DNA from 4 places in the Shewanella sp. 3_MG-2023 genome. Region 2 is predicted to be linked to each of the others. Evidence: predicted binding sites of a transcription regulator. Region 2 holds the regulator's gene; each other region holds the start of a gene.

Region 1 (3,248 bases), on a different contig from region 2:
TTTGCAACTTTTAATCAATCAACTAATGATCAAAAAATTAGTCATTCGGCCATTGGTTAGTTATGGATTGCATAAGTATTATCGTTTTACTGTTAAGGATTTAAATGAAGTATTGGTTAATGAAATCGGAACCTGATGAGTTCAGCATTGACGATTTAGCAGCATGTTTACCACAGTCAGAACCCTGGCAAGGGATACGTAATTATCAGGCGCGAAACTTTTTACGGGATGAGGTAAAAACAGGGGATTTAGTGCTGTTTTACCATTCCAGCTGTAAAGTTCCCGCTGTTGTGGGTATTGCCGAGGTGACCTCAGATGCGGTGACTGATTTAAGCGCCTTTGATAATCAAAGCCCTTATTTTGATCCTAAATCAGATAAACAAAAACCGAGATGGGTTGCAGTAGATATTCGTTTTATTCAAAAGTTAACCCGCATTATTACCTTGGCGCAGTTAAAAGCTGATCCAAAACTTGCTGACATGGTATTGGTAAGTAAAGGCGCTAGGTTGAGTGTTCAGCCTGTGACAGAAGAAGAGTTCAACTATATCGTTGCCTTATAAATGCTTTATAAATGCTTTATAAATGCCTTAAACATAAAAAAGGAGTGCTAATAAATTAGCGCTCCTTTTTTAACATTCAATAGTAACAGCAATTAAAATTGGTTTAGATTAATAGCTTTCTTTTGCCACTATGGTTTGTCCAATCGGCGTGAGGCTCAATAAAGCCAGCTTCACATGTTGTATAGCAAACGGAATACCAATGATAGTGATAAAACAAGCTAGAGCATGGGTGAGGTGACCGATGGCCAACCAAATACCGAAAAATAAAAACCAGATTACATTACCTATCATCCCTAATGGACCGGTACCAAAGTCTTCTGTGCCTGATAGGTGTTTACGATTTACATTTTCTTGGCCGAATGGCCAAAATGCCATTTCACCAATGACGAAACAGGCTCGGGCAAAGGGGATACCGATAATACTAATAAAACATAAGAGCCCAGCTAGCCACCAAGCTAAGCCCATTATAAAGCCGCCCATGATGAACCAAGCGATATTAAAAACTAATCTTAATACTGACATCTAAAATCCCTTACTTGTTGTAATAACGTACTATTTTTAATCGTGCTTTGTACAGTTTGTTAGTCGAACTATGCACTATTGAAGCGAAATCTGTGCCACATTATTTATATTTTTTATCTTGCTGAATTTAAACGATAATTTTATAAGGTATATTGTCTCTTAAACTCTCAGCATAAATAGGTTAGTTAAAAACAACATTTTTTAGTTAAAATAATAACTCTACTCATTGATGTTGAGATAAACATGTTTGCCACCACACCAGTACAAACCATTCGATTTGCAGAGCAGGCGATATTTGTAAAACGCGATGATTTACTCCACCCGGATTTCAGTGGTAACAAAGCGCGAAAATTTCAATATTTTCTCGAGCAAGATTTCCCTCTAGTAAAAAAACTGGTTGGCTATGGCTCAGCGCAAGCAAATTCGCTGCACTCTTTAGCTGCCTTAGCCAAAATGCGCGGCTGGCAACTTGATTATTATGTTGACCATATAGCTGGCTATCTTAAGCAAAACCCCCAAGGAAACTATAAAGCGGCCTTAGACAACGGCGCCAACATCATTGAAAAGCCAGCGGGTATTGAGCTGAACCTAGAGACTTATGTACAACAAGATATTCAAGCGCCGTATGAATCGAACAAACAGCTTGTCGTTAAGAGTACGGTGTTTGTTCCCGAAGGCGGGCGTTGTGAATATGCTCAGCTAGGGCTTGATCAACTAGGGCGAGAGATTATTGAATGGCTTAAACAAAATAATATGAAAAAGTTAGAGCTATTTCTTCCTTCAGGTACAGGTACCACGGCACTTTACTTACAACGTTTTTTTGTCGAATTCAGTAAAACAGCCAGCAGCTCAGACCTCTCGCTGCCCAGTGTAACGGTATTAACCTGCAGCTGTGTTGGCGGTGATGAATATCTCACTAAGCAGTTTTATCAATTAACCGATAATACTGACTATCATCCAAGGATCATCTCTAATGGTAAAAAGTATCATTTTGGTAAGTTGAACCGTCAGTGTTATGACATGTGGCAACACGTCAATAAGCAAGGTATTGAATTTGAATTGTTGTATGACCCAGTTGGTTTCATCATGCTGGAGCATTATCTAAATACTGCAAACCTAAGCGGCGATGACTTAAACAAAGGTGCTGCTGTTCCTGTGATGTATTTACATCAAGGGGGCTTGCTGGGTAATCCAAGCATGTTAGCGCGCTACAAAAGGAAATATCAACAGCAAGGATGATAGCGGGTTTATATCTAGGCTAGATAAGCATTCATTAGAGACAATATTGAAAATTGATTTGAATTATGACGTTGGAGAGTTGCTTAGAGAAGGATTTGAAAAGTGCTCTTGGGTGAGGGTAACTTCATGTTGCTCAGTTCTAATAAACGTCCGGTAAGGTGTGAGAGGAAATACCGAGAAGCGATGTCTATTGAGTAACTGAGCAAATGAATAACGCAAGCGTTAAAAGTCTTACTTGTTAGCCGTAAGCAACCATTTCATAAATGTTAACGCTTCAGTGCGCTTAGAAAAAGTTGTTTTAGTTTTACCTTGGCTATCGGTAAAAGCTATTGAGTTTTTATTTGATGATATTGAATTAACAGGGAAATTAACTGTAATTTCATGACCATTTATGTTGTATGACATGTGCCACACTCCTTTTTAATTTTCACCTTTTTGGTGAGTAAGTAATAACAATATTTATCCTTAAGCAGTTGTGTTGCGTAAGTTTAGATTTATGTGCTTAAGTTCACTGTGCTTATTACACTTACAAGTAGGCTGGTTTGATCAATTCTATTTTTAATCGCCAATTTACTTGCTGTAGTTAGTTGAACATAGGCATATGACAAACAAATGACAGAGAACAACTTAGCAAATGACTTGTAGTGTGGGTTTACTGCATGTAGTGAGTGACTAACAGAAGGGTAAACAAATAATTACAAGAAAACTTAAATACACAGAGGATATTAGTCATATATTTTTTATATAGCAATACATTTTTTACAATTCAGGACAATTAATGGATAAAAGGTGAACTTAATCGCCCTTTATCTGAATATTTATCCAACAAAAGCAGCAACACACTGTACTTTGTGGCGACTTATCCTCAGTTAGGGTAAATAATCTAGCTAAGTCGACGTGTAACCCTCCCTTAAAATCAGAATGTTT
Region 2 (3,248 bases):
TCATGACTCTTTCGAAGTCGTTTAAGTATCAATTTATCACTGAGTTTCTCTGCCATGCTAGATAATGTGCTTAGGTGTTGCTGGCACTGATCTGCAGGTACAAGAAGCGCAAATAAAATATCTACAGGTTGCTTGTCTATGGCATCAAAGGCGATTGGCTCTTCGCATTTGATTAAAATAGCAATGGGTTCTTCGATATTATCTAAGCGCCCATGTGGAATTGCTATGCCATTTCCTATACCTGTACTGCCCATTTTTTCACGCGCTATTAGACTTTCAAAAATAGCCTGTGAAGAAAGGGTTGGGTACTGGGCAGCCATTAAATTGCTGATTAATTCCAGTACCTTTTTCTTACTGCCCGGAGTGGCACAGGTAGTGCACGCCGGCTGCAGGATGGTACGAAGTTCCATCGTTAATGCTTAGTGAGTTTCTCTTTATGTTTAATTACCTGACGGTCTAGCTTATCTATCAGGGCGTCTATTGCCACATACATATCAGCGTTACGCGATACAGCAAACACTTCACCGCCTTTTAGGTGCAGTTTGGCTTCGGCAATCTGTTGTAGCTTTTGAACATCGAGCACAACGTGAACATTATTGATCTGTTCGAAGTGTCGTTCAAGCTTTGAAAATTTTGTTTGCACGTATTCCCGTAAAGATTGAGTTATTTCAATATGGTTTCCAGTCAGGTTAATTTGCATAGGTCATCCTCCAATAACAAAAGTTATAAGCTTTTGCGTTGGTTTGAGGGAGGGATGAGCATTGCCTCTCGATATTTGGCTATCGTACGTCGAGCAACGTTAATCCCTTGTTCAGCCAATAGTGTCGCCATTTTACTATCACTAAGAGGCTTTTTCGGGTTTTCTGCAGCTACGAGCTTTTTAATAAATGCGCGAATTGCTGTAGAAGAGCATTCTCCACCATCATCGGTACTTACATGGCTTGAGAAAAAATATTTAAGTTCAAAAAGTCCACGGGGGGTATGCATGTATTTTTGGGTCGTGACCCGTGAAATGGTCGACTCGTGCATTTCAACCGCTTCAGCAATATCATTGAGCACCATCGGCTTCATGGCTTCTTCACCGAACTCAAAGAAACCTTGCTGAAATTGTACGATACAGTTAGCCACTTTTAGTAAGGTTTCATTACGGCTATCGATGCTTTTGATAAACCATTTAGCTTCTTGTAAATGACCACGAATAAATTGGCTGTCAGCTTGGCTTGAACCGCCTTTGGCCATAGCTGCATATTGCTGATTAACGCCAATTTTAGGCATGTTATCGGGATTTAGCTCGACCACCCAGCGACCATTCTTTTTAAGTACAGTAACATCAGGAATGACGTACTCATCTTTAATGGGGGTAATTTGCAAGCCTGGACGTGGATTGAGCGTTTGAATAAATTCAATGGCTTCACGTAAATCATCTTCTTTAAGCTTGGTTTTACGCATCAGTAACCTAAAGTCACGACCGGCGATTAAATCAAGATGATCTTTAATCAGTAACTTAACATTATCTATGCAAGGAATTTCATTAGGGTATTGGCCTAATTGAATTAATAGACACTCACTTAAATCTCGCGCTGCAATGCCGACGGGATCGAAGTGTTGTACCCGTTTAAGTACAGCTTCAACTTCATCGAGTTCGATATCGTCAGTGCCTAAGGATTGCAAAATGTCTTCAACGCTCTGGGTGAGGTAACCGCGCTCATCAATGGCATCAATAATGGCGGTTGCAATCACTAAGTCATTTTCAGAAAAGGGAGTGAGGTTTTTTTGCCATTCAAGATGCTCATACAAGCCTTCACTGGTTTCGCCTTGAAACGGCATATCATTACCGCTCGATACTGCGCCAGAGCCAGAAGTCGGCGAGGCGGTATACACCTCATCCCATGTGGTATCCATAGGGAGTTCTTCAGGCATAGAATCTTTAGTGAGCGATTCAGTGGTATCAACCGTTGAGGTGTCTTTTTCTATGGTGACTTGGCTATTATCACTAAAATCGGTGTCAGTTTGCAGGGCGTTTTCTTTTACGGGCTCTTTGGCTTTAGTGAATTCGTCTTCAAGCTCTAATAGCGGGTTTGAATCAAGTGCTTGTTGAATTTCTTGCTGTAGCTCCAATGAGGAAAGTTGCAATAAGCGAATCGCTTGTTGCAACTGTGGGGTCATGGTTAAGTGTTGACCCATTTTGAGTTGGAGTGAGGCTTTCATGTACCGCTTGTCCCTAATTGAATTACATCATCGCGACGAACAGTGTGGGCGCTAGTTTATGATCCTAGAAAAATAGACTAGATTAAGGTTTGTTGTTGGCCGCGAATGCCATACTAAAAACTGAATAGTGCTAACTATAGCTTGAATTGTTCACCTAAGTATACCGACCTAACTTGCTGATTGACTAAGATCTCAGCAGGTGTTCCTTCAGCAATCAAGTTTCCGTGACTCACAATATATGCTCGCTCACACACATCAAGTGTTTCACGGACATTATGGTCGGTAATTAGCACCCCTAAACCACGGCTTTTAAGTTGTTGAATAATTTTCTTGATGTCGATTACTGAGATAGGATCTACCCCTGCAAAAGGTTCATCTAATAAAATAAACTTAGGATTTGCCGCTAATGCGCGTGCAATTTCAACTCGGCGACGCTCGCCTCCCGATAACGCCATACCTTGGCTATCACGGATATGAGTTATGTTAAATTCTTCTAATAAATGTTCCAGTTCTTCAATGCGCTGCTCATTTGATAAGCTTTTGCGAGTTTGAAGCACTGCCATTATATTATCGTGTACTGTGAGCTTACGAAAAATACTGGCTTCTTGAGGTAAGTAGCCAATGCCTTTTCGGGCGCGCAAATGCATTGGATCTGCGGTTAAATCATCTTCATCGATCAGAATGCGGCCCTTATCACTTTTGACTAGGCCTACGACCATATAAAAGGTGGTGGTTTTACCCGCGCCATTAGGGCCAAGTAAGCCAACAATTTGGCCGGTTTTTACCGTCAGGCTGACATCTTTTACTACCTGGCGACTTTTATAACTCTTAGCGAGATTTTCAGCGGTTAACGTAATTTGGGTCATTAGTCATTTTGCTCAGCTGCTGGGGCTGACAATGTCGCCTGCGCCTCAGCGTTAAGTGATTCAGTTACTTCGGGTGTTTCAGTTGAGTTCACAGCCTCTACAGCAGATAAATTGTTGTTTTCAATTATAGCTGGTGGCGTATCATCACCGGGTTTAGCGCTGTCTGGTAAATGT
Region 3 (3,248 bases), on a different contig from region 2:
TCACATGCTTAATCGTTCTAGGCCTATTTTGCTGCTGATATAGGCTCCATACCTGTGAAAAATCCAGTTCTAACTCAGTCACATACATATCACCAGCCGGATAGCTTTTGACCACTTTAGCGCCTTTAATCATGCCCGAGACACTGGCGGTAACGGTTTGCTTATTCAGCAACCAATCATCGACCTGGCTACTGGCATCAATCTGCTGGCCATACACTTGCTCAGCCAGTTCACGATAAGCGGCAATTTTAGACGCTTGCATCGCCATTAACACCTTGTGAGATTGCTCTGTTGCCGGTTGCGTTGCTAACGGCGCATAACCAATAGCGGTTAGTTTAGGAAATTGTTTAGGCGCCTCGGTTTCCCATTGCACATACTTGTCGTTTACCGCACACCCGGACAAGGTGAGTGCTGCTGTCAGGGCTGCAAACAGTATTGCCTTCATTGGTTATCTCCTAAAATAGTCACGCTTGCCATACCTGCATGCTCGTTTCGATACAAGATGCCGTCTTTTGAAATCACCTTATTGGCAGGTGTTAAATAGCCTGGCAGGCTGTGGGTTTTAACAAAGGTTTGTACCGCTGACACTACTCGATTATTGCTATTATTGACAATTCTGGCATTGACCACCACACCCTCTGAGGTAGTGCCCATGGTGGCTACGACCACATGGGATACCGCTAAATCTGTGGCAAGCTGCTTCCAGTCGCGGGTTAAAATAAACTCACCCTCCGCAGTGGCGCGAAGTGAACTAGCCACATTCATATCAACAAGATTAAATTCATTGGCATGAAATGCAGTCAACATGCCTTGCTGCAATTGCTGCCCCAGCAAATTAGTTTGTCCGTAATCATCAAGCATGACAGGTGTGGTGATCAGCAGTGGTTGATCAGCTCGTAAGCTGTCGTTTTGTAGCACTAATTCATTGACAATTTTTTCCGCCAAGCGGTTAACCCCAGCTTTGGGCGCTATGCCTGACTGCTGAATATCGTAGTGAATAACATGATCCGTTTTGGGCTCAGACTCATACCAAAAATTCATCTCATAGCCTTCATTGACATAAGATAAATCATCATACTCTGTCGGTTGTGAGCCAGCACAAGCTGTCATCAACATCATGATTGGAAGTAAACCAATTCGGCGCATATTGCATTCCTGTATTTAACTCAAGCATTGCTATGGGCTAAGGCGTTTGAGGCCTAAAGGTTAAAAATGAATTCTAAAAACACTATCGGCAATCAGGATAAAAACTTTAGATAATTAATCCCTTTCAGCATTGGCTTAACGACTTATATATTGAAAACCAATAACAGGCACATTCTTTGCATTTATTCTCAAACAATCGCTCCTAGTACTTTAACGCCATAAACTTGGCACTGTATTAGTCGTTCATCGTTATCTTTAAGCAAGTGATTAATATGAAAATATGCAGTAAAACAACCCAGCGACTCTACTCCGCAGCCATATTGCTGTTTGTCAGTATCTTGAGTCTGCCGTTAAAAGCTGAAATTATTGAAGTAACAGGCCATGCGAATATCATCAATGGTAATGTCGACAAAGCCCGTGAAGCGGCAATAAGCCAAGCATTAAGCTATGCCAGCATGCAAGCTGGGGTTGGTGTTAACGTTAATAGCCAATACAGCATGGGTCAGGGGCAGTTAAGCCAAGATGCATTTCAGTTTAGTCATATAGGACAAGACAATAATATTGAACTGGTATCTGAAATGCTCACCAGCACTGACATTACTGTATTACTAAGATTAGATCTTCAAGACGACTCAGCTCAGCAATGCCGAGGTCAGCAATTAAGAGCGGCAATAATGGTGCCTCAGGCCAGTATTCAAGATCGCGCTCAATTACGTTATGGTCAGTTATTAAACTTTACTCAAGCACTATCACAACAGTATGGCGTGCTACTAAATAGTCACTCCCATAATAGCTTTGCCCGCATTCACGCCGATGAAGCACTAGATCACAGCAATGAGTTAATCAATTTTAAAGGTAATCGCATCCCAAGTTGGTTAGGCGAAATCACCGATAGCCAATATATCTTACAACCAGAAATCCTCGATATGTCAACCGAGCCCACCTCAGGATTAATGTTTGGCTTATTTACAAGCTATCCACAAAGACAAATCAGCTTTAAGTTAACTTTGTATCACGCTATTAGCGGTGAAAAAGTCTGGAGTAAAGATTACTCAGCACAGGCGCAGTGGGAGTTTGAACGTGACGAAACCGTATCACCCACCACTAAACGTTTTTGGCGCTCAAGCTATGGCCAAACGGTTAACCAGCTTATGCAGCAAAGCACTGCTGACATTGATAATTTGCTAAATTGTCGCCCACTGCTGGGACAAATTGTGGCTAAACAAGGCAATAGAATAATTATTAACTTAGGCCGTAAGCACCATGTGAGAGCCGGTGATAGCTTTCAAATTGTATTGCAACAAAACATCCCTGACAGAGTGAATTTAATGCGCGCCGTTGCCACACCAAACCGCGCAACAGTCACCATTGATCAAGTATCAGAAGAAAGTGCCACCGCAGTATTACAAGGCATAGACGCAACAGGGAATATTCAAATACAAGATATCGTGATTAAGATTTAAATATATTGAGATGGCTAATACTAAAGGCAAAAATATGGATACACATTCAGTGATTAAAAATCAATTTTCTATCAGCCAGTTTGGTGAGTATTACTTACCCAGTGTAAATCGAAATACATTTGAAAAAATTGACTCAAAAACACTATATAAACAAAAATATAGCAGGGACATTTTTAAAGAGGATACTCTCCATATTATTTTTGGTCTTGATTCAGGCTTATTGGTTAACTATATATTAGAGAATGATAGACCAAGTGGTAGCAAATATATTTTTGTAGAGTTACCTGTAGTCCTAAGTTTACTTAACGTAGATATACCAAAAAATAAAAGTAGCTACATAAAAATATTTAATCTAGAACAATTGTCTGAACACTTAGAATCAAGTCAAGACGATCTCTTTTTAATAAAGAATCAATCAATTATCACGCTTTCTCTTGCAGTCTCATCCGGCATCATTGAAGAATATATTGAATTTTTCAATACAGCACATCGGATAATATCTCAGCATACATCACTGCAGAAAAGTTGTTTTACACAGAAAATATTTGTAACACAACAGCTAAAGAATGTTTGTGATAATCATATCCCTGCATCGATATTAAATAATAAATTTACGGGAAAAATGGCTATCATTGTTGG
Region 4 (3,248 bases), on a different contig from region 2:
CCAGCGGTTCATGGCATGACACGTATGAATAGCACCTTGCAGAGGCTACTCAATTTCATCAGTATTCCAGTTAAAGTCAGTCCCTATAAAGGTTTAACTCATGCTCAACGTTAATGTGACGGGTTACATTGCAGCATTATCAGTCATTTAGGGCTTATTAAAGCCGAACCTAAAATTTTCCACCTTCCTGTGAAATAGTGACTGTTTAAAATGGAGACTAAGCTGCTGATTTAATCTTTTAAAAATACTCAACACAAAAAAGCCCATCATGAGTACATGATGGGCTTTAATAACAGGGACAGAATAATCAATTAGAAAGGTGTTACAAGCTATAATTTAAACGACCAAATATAGTTTATAAAACAGTGATGACATCTTGTTCAGGTAAACGCGATTTAGGTAAACCAAAGTTATAATCTTCACCCTCTTTGTGATAACCCATTGCTAGCGCAAACTCACAAACGTAACCATCTAACTCTTCTTTAAAAATTTCACCAATTAAGCTTGGATCAACACCTTCCATCGATGTAGAAGCAATCCCTAAACGAGCTAGCGTATGCAAGGTATTACCAATAGCAATATAGGTTTGCGCTTTAGTCCAATGGCCATTAAAACCACTGTCATCAGTATTTTGCTCTGCAAAACCAAAAGCACCATTTAGCATGTTGTCATACATGTCTGCCGGTAAATGACCTGACGACACTTCAACATCAACAACTTTTCTGTAGTCATCTTTAGTGAACTTAGGGTTATGGGCAAATAAAATCACATGGGAGGCTTCAGTAGCATGAGGCTGATTAAACTGGTGCATATTGGTAAACGTTTCATGAAAACGTTGTTTTGCCACATCAGTTTCTAATACGATAAATTTCCACGGCTGTGAGTTAATAGAAGAAGCAGTTAAACGAATCGCTTGTTTCACTACGTCCATATCCGCTGCTGAAATACGCTTACTTGAATCATACTTTTTCACAGTATAACGTTTATTCAAATCTGCAATAATTGGGTGTGACATAATGATTTTCCTCATAGGTGATGCCGATGCGGTGCATTTTAGGCTTTTCCATTGAGAAAAAAAGAGTGCTAGACACCAATCTTTATGGAGTTTTTAAACCATAAAAAATCCGTAATAGCGGGTGCAGATGGCTCTATAGCGTAACTATACGTAGAAAAAATGACAAACCCATGGCTGTTCACTGGTTATTTTGACTAATTCAGCTGGCTACTTTCACTATATCATTTGCATTTATAAAGGTTAAAAACGATAACGCAATGCTGCAAGAATGATAAAGCACTGTTTTTATATAGCATCTTTAAACTGGCCTGCATATTGCTTTAATTTAACTTAAATACAACATCTACCCTAGTGACTAAAATCTGAGTCACTATGTACTATAAAGTCCAAGGAGTGACATTATGGCCGTGATTTTAGAAGATCGCCCTATTGAGCAAGTCAGAGAACAAGTTATCGATCAGTTAATTGTCAATTATAGCCACGGCATTATCTCTGCTGAAGCCTTTGAAAGACGCCTTGATGAGGCAATGAACTCAAGTGTTCATCAAGAGATCGTCGCACTGGTCGCAGACCTAACCTTAACCGCTGATACTGACTATAGTCAGCAAAAAGACCACCAGTTTGCGCCAAACTATGGCAGCAAAACTGCCACTGAAGATATGCGCTTAACCAGCATATTAGGTAACAGTGAACGTAACGGCCAATGGGTGGTGCCAAAGGTTATTAAGGTTAATAATATTATAGGTGAAACCACACTGGATTTTAGTGATGCCATTTTTCAGCATCAACATGTCACCATTGAGATTAATTGCTTTTTGGGCAGTAGCAGTATCTATGTTCCTGAAGGCATTAATGTGGTGTGTAAAACTTACGGGCTCGTCAGTAGCATTGAAAACAAAGCGCCTTCTATCGCAACCCGCCAAGCTCCTGTCATCACCATTGAGGGTAAGGTTATTTGGGGCTCGCTGGAGGTGTCTATCAAGCGCACCATTAAAGAGAAATTTATCGAGTTTGCTAATAATTTAAAATCGGCATTTGATACTAAAAACTACTTTTGATACTTGAAGCAACTTTGATACTAATAGCGATTTTTGATGCAAATAACGAACAAAGCCGAACATAAAGTAGGCTAAACCGATAGCCTTTACTGTCTGTTCAGCCGTTAAATATGCCTGATAGCATCAGGGCTTAGAAATATCACGACATAATAGCAAGTCCTTCACTCTGGAAGAGGCGCCTTGATAAAAGCCGATTTCGTTAACAAAGCCTGGCGGGTTTTTAAAGGTGCCAAACAAAATATCAAAAATAGGCAGGTCAGAATAATTATACCTATGTAGGCCTTTTTGATGATGCACAGAATGGCTTTCAGGTCGCTGAATAATATATCCAAGCCACTGAGGAGTGCTAATATTGGTGTGTTGAAATACGGCGAGAAACATGGTGATGTATAAAAACCAACTAATTGCCTGCGGTGATAAACCCACAAACACATTAAGGCTAATACTGCCAACTAATGTAAAGCCAATCATATCTAGTGGGCTAAAATAAAAAGCCCCAAATGAGTCTAACCTTTCGGCGCTATGATGCATCTGATGGAAGGTTCGCCACAGCAGTGGCGTTCGGTGCATACTCCGATGCCATACATAAATACCAAGTTCGAAAACCAGCACGGCAATAATGGTACTCGCCAATGGGTTTAACTGCTGCAGATTGACCAATTGATAAGGCAATAAATACTTATCCCATATCAAGGGTAAATAAGTCGAAAGGTAAAAATAGCAAATAAACACCAACAGTGATTTAGCATACCAGCCTTTAACCTTTGCTTGATGCTGGGCAGGCTTAATTGCTTCAAGCAGCATCAGGCCCAAATATATTCCCAGCAACGCTAAAGAAACTGGGTCCAGCAGAATTTCTAGTGGCGTAGGCATAATCGCACTCCTTAATGTATTTTCAATTTTTAAGAAGTGTCATTATTGGCAATAACACAGTAACAAACATGATGGTTAGCTAACGATTTAGTATTAATTAGCTCAAGCGTGCCATTCGCTTAGCGTAAGTTGATCAAAAAAAGGCAAATAGTCAGCTAGAATGGATCCTAGCTATTTCTGCTCTGAATACCGTTGTTCATGTCTATAAAATAAGGGATTATCTATGCTGTTTCGATTTAACAATATCGAGATTGATACTGATCGGTATGAGATCCGTAAAGATAGCCATGTTTTATCGGTAG

What was found. The regulator sigma-54, encoded in region 2, starts transcription at its own class of promoters, with help from an activator protein. The targets are predictions, from matches to a motif close to GTTGGCACGNNNNTNGNNT.
Region 1: Q4591_RS07755 (YccF domain-containing protein) is a predicted target of sigma-54. The motif match lies at 1,164-1,182, and genes of this name have one in related genera.
Region 3: Q4591_RS05310 (flagellar assembly protein T N-terminal domain-containing protein) is a predicted target of sigma-54. The motif match lies at 1,310-1,328, and genes of this name have one in related genera.
Region 4: Q4591_RS01725 (LiaF domain-containing protein) is a predicted target of sigma-54. The motif match lies at 1,318-1,336, and genes of this name have one in related genera.

The regions. Positions count from the first base shown of each region.
Region 1 covers NZ_JAUOSH010000010.1:63,866-67,113, reverse strand. Annotated here, with positions in the region: gene Q4591_RS07765 (LysR family transcriptional regulator) at 1-60, shown strand, start outside; gene Q4591_RS07760 (EVE domain-containing protein) at 105-560, shown strand; gene Q4591_RS07755 (YccF domain-containing protein) at 669-1,082, opposite strand; gene Q4591_RS07750 (1-aminocyclopropane-1-carboxylate deaminase) at 1,326-2,321, shown strand; gene Q4591_RS07745 (hypothetical protein) at 2,553-2,726, opposite strand.
Region 2 covers NZ_JAUOSH010000027.1:53,721-56,968, reverse strand. Annotated here, with positions in the region: gene ptsN (PTS IIA-like nitrogen regulatory protein PtsN) at 1-410, opposite strand, end outside; gene hpf (ribosome hibernation promoting factor) at 413-700, opposite strand; gene Q4591_RS15225 (RNA polymerase factor sigma-54) at 724-2,208, opposite strand; gene lptB (LPS export ABC transporter ATP-binding protein) at 2,343-3,074, opposite strand; gene lptA (lipopolysaccharide transport periplasmic protein LptA) at 3,074-3,248, opposite strand, start outside.
Region 3 covers NZ_JAUOSH010000006.1:126,589-129,836, forward strand. Annotated here, with positions in the region: gene Q4591_RS05300 (LPP20 family lipoprotein) at 1-445, opposite strand, end outside; gene Q4591_RS05305 (FlgO family outer membrane protein) at 442-1,146, opposite strand; gene Q4591_RS05310 (flagellar assembly protein T N-terminal domain-containing protein) at 1,419-2,609, shown strand; gene Q4591_RS05315 (6-hydroxymethylpterin diphosphokinase MptE-like protein) at 2,644-3,248, shown strand, end outside.
Region 4 covers NZ_JAUOSH010000002.1:100,053-103,300, forward strand. Annotated here, with positions in the region: gene Q4591_RS01720 (nitroreductase family protein) at 356-1,015, opposite strand; gene Q4591_RS01725 (LiaF domain-containing protein) at 1,417-2,073, shown strand; gene Q4591_RS01730 (sterol desaturase family protein) at 2,197-2,946, opposite strand; gene Q4591_RS01735 (winged helix-turn-helix domain-containing protein) at 3,170-3,248, shown strand, end outside.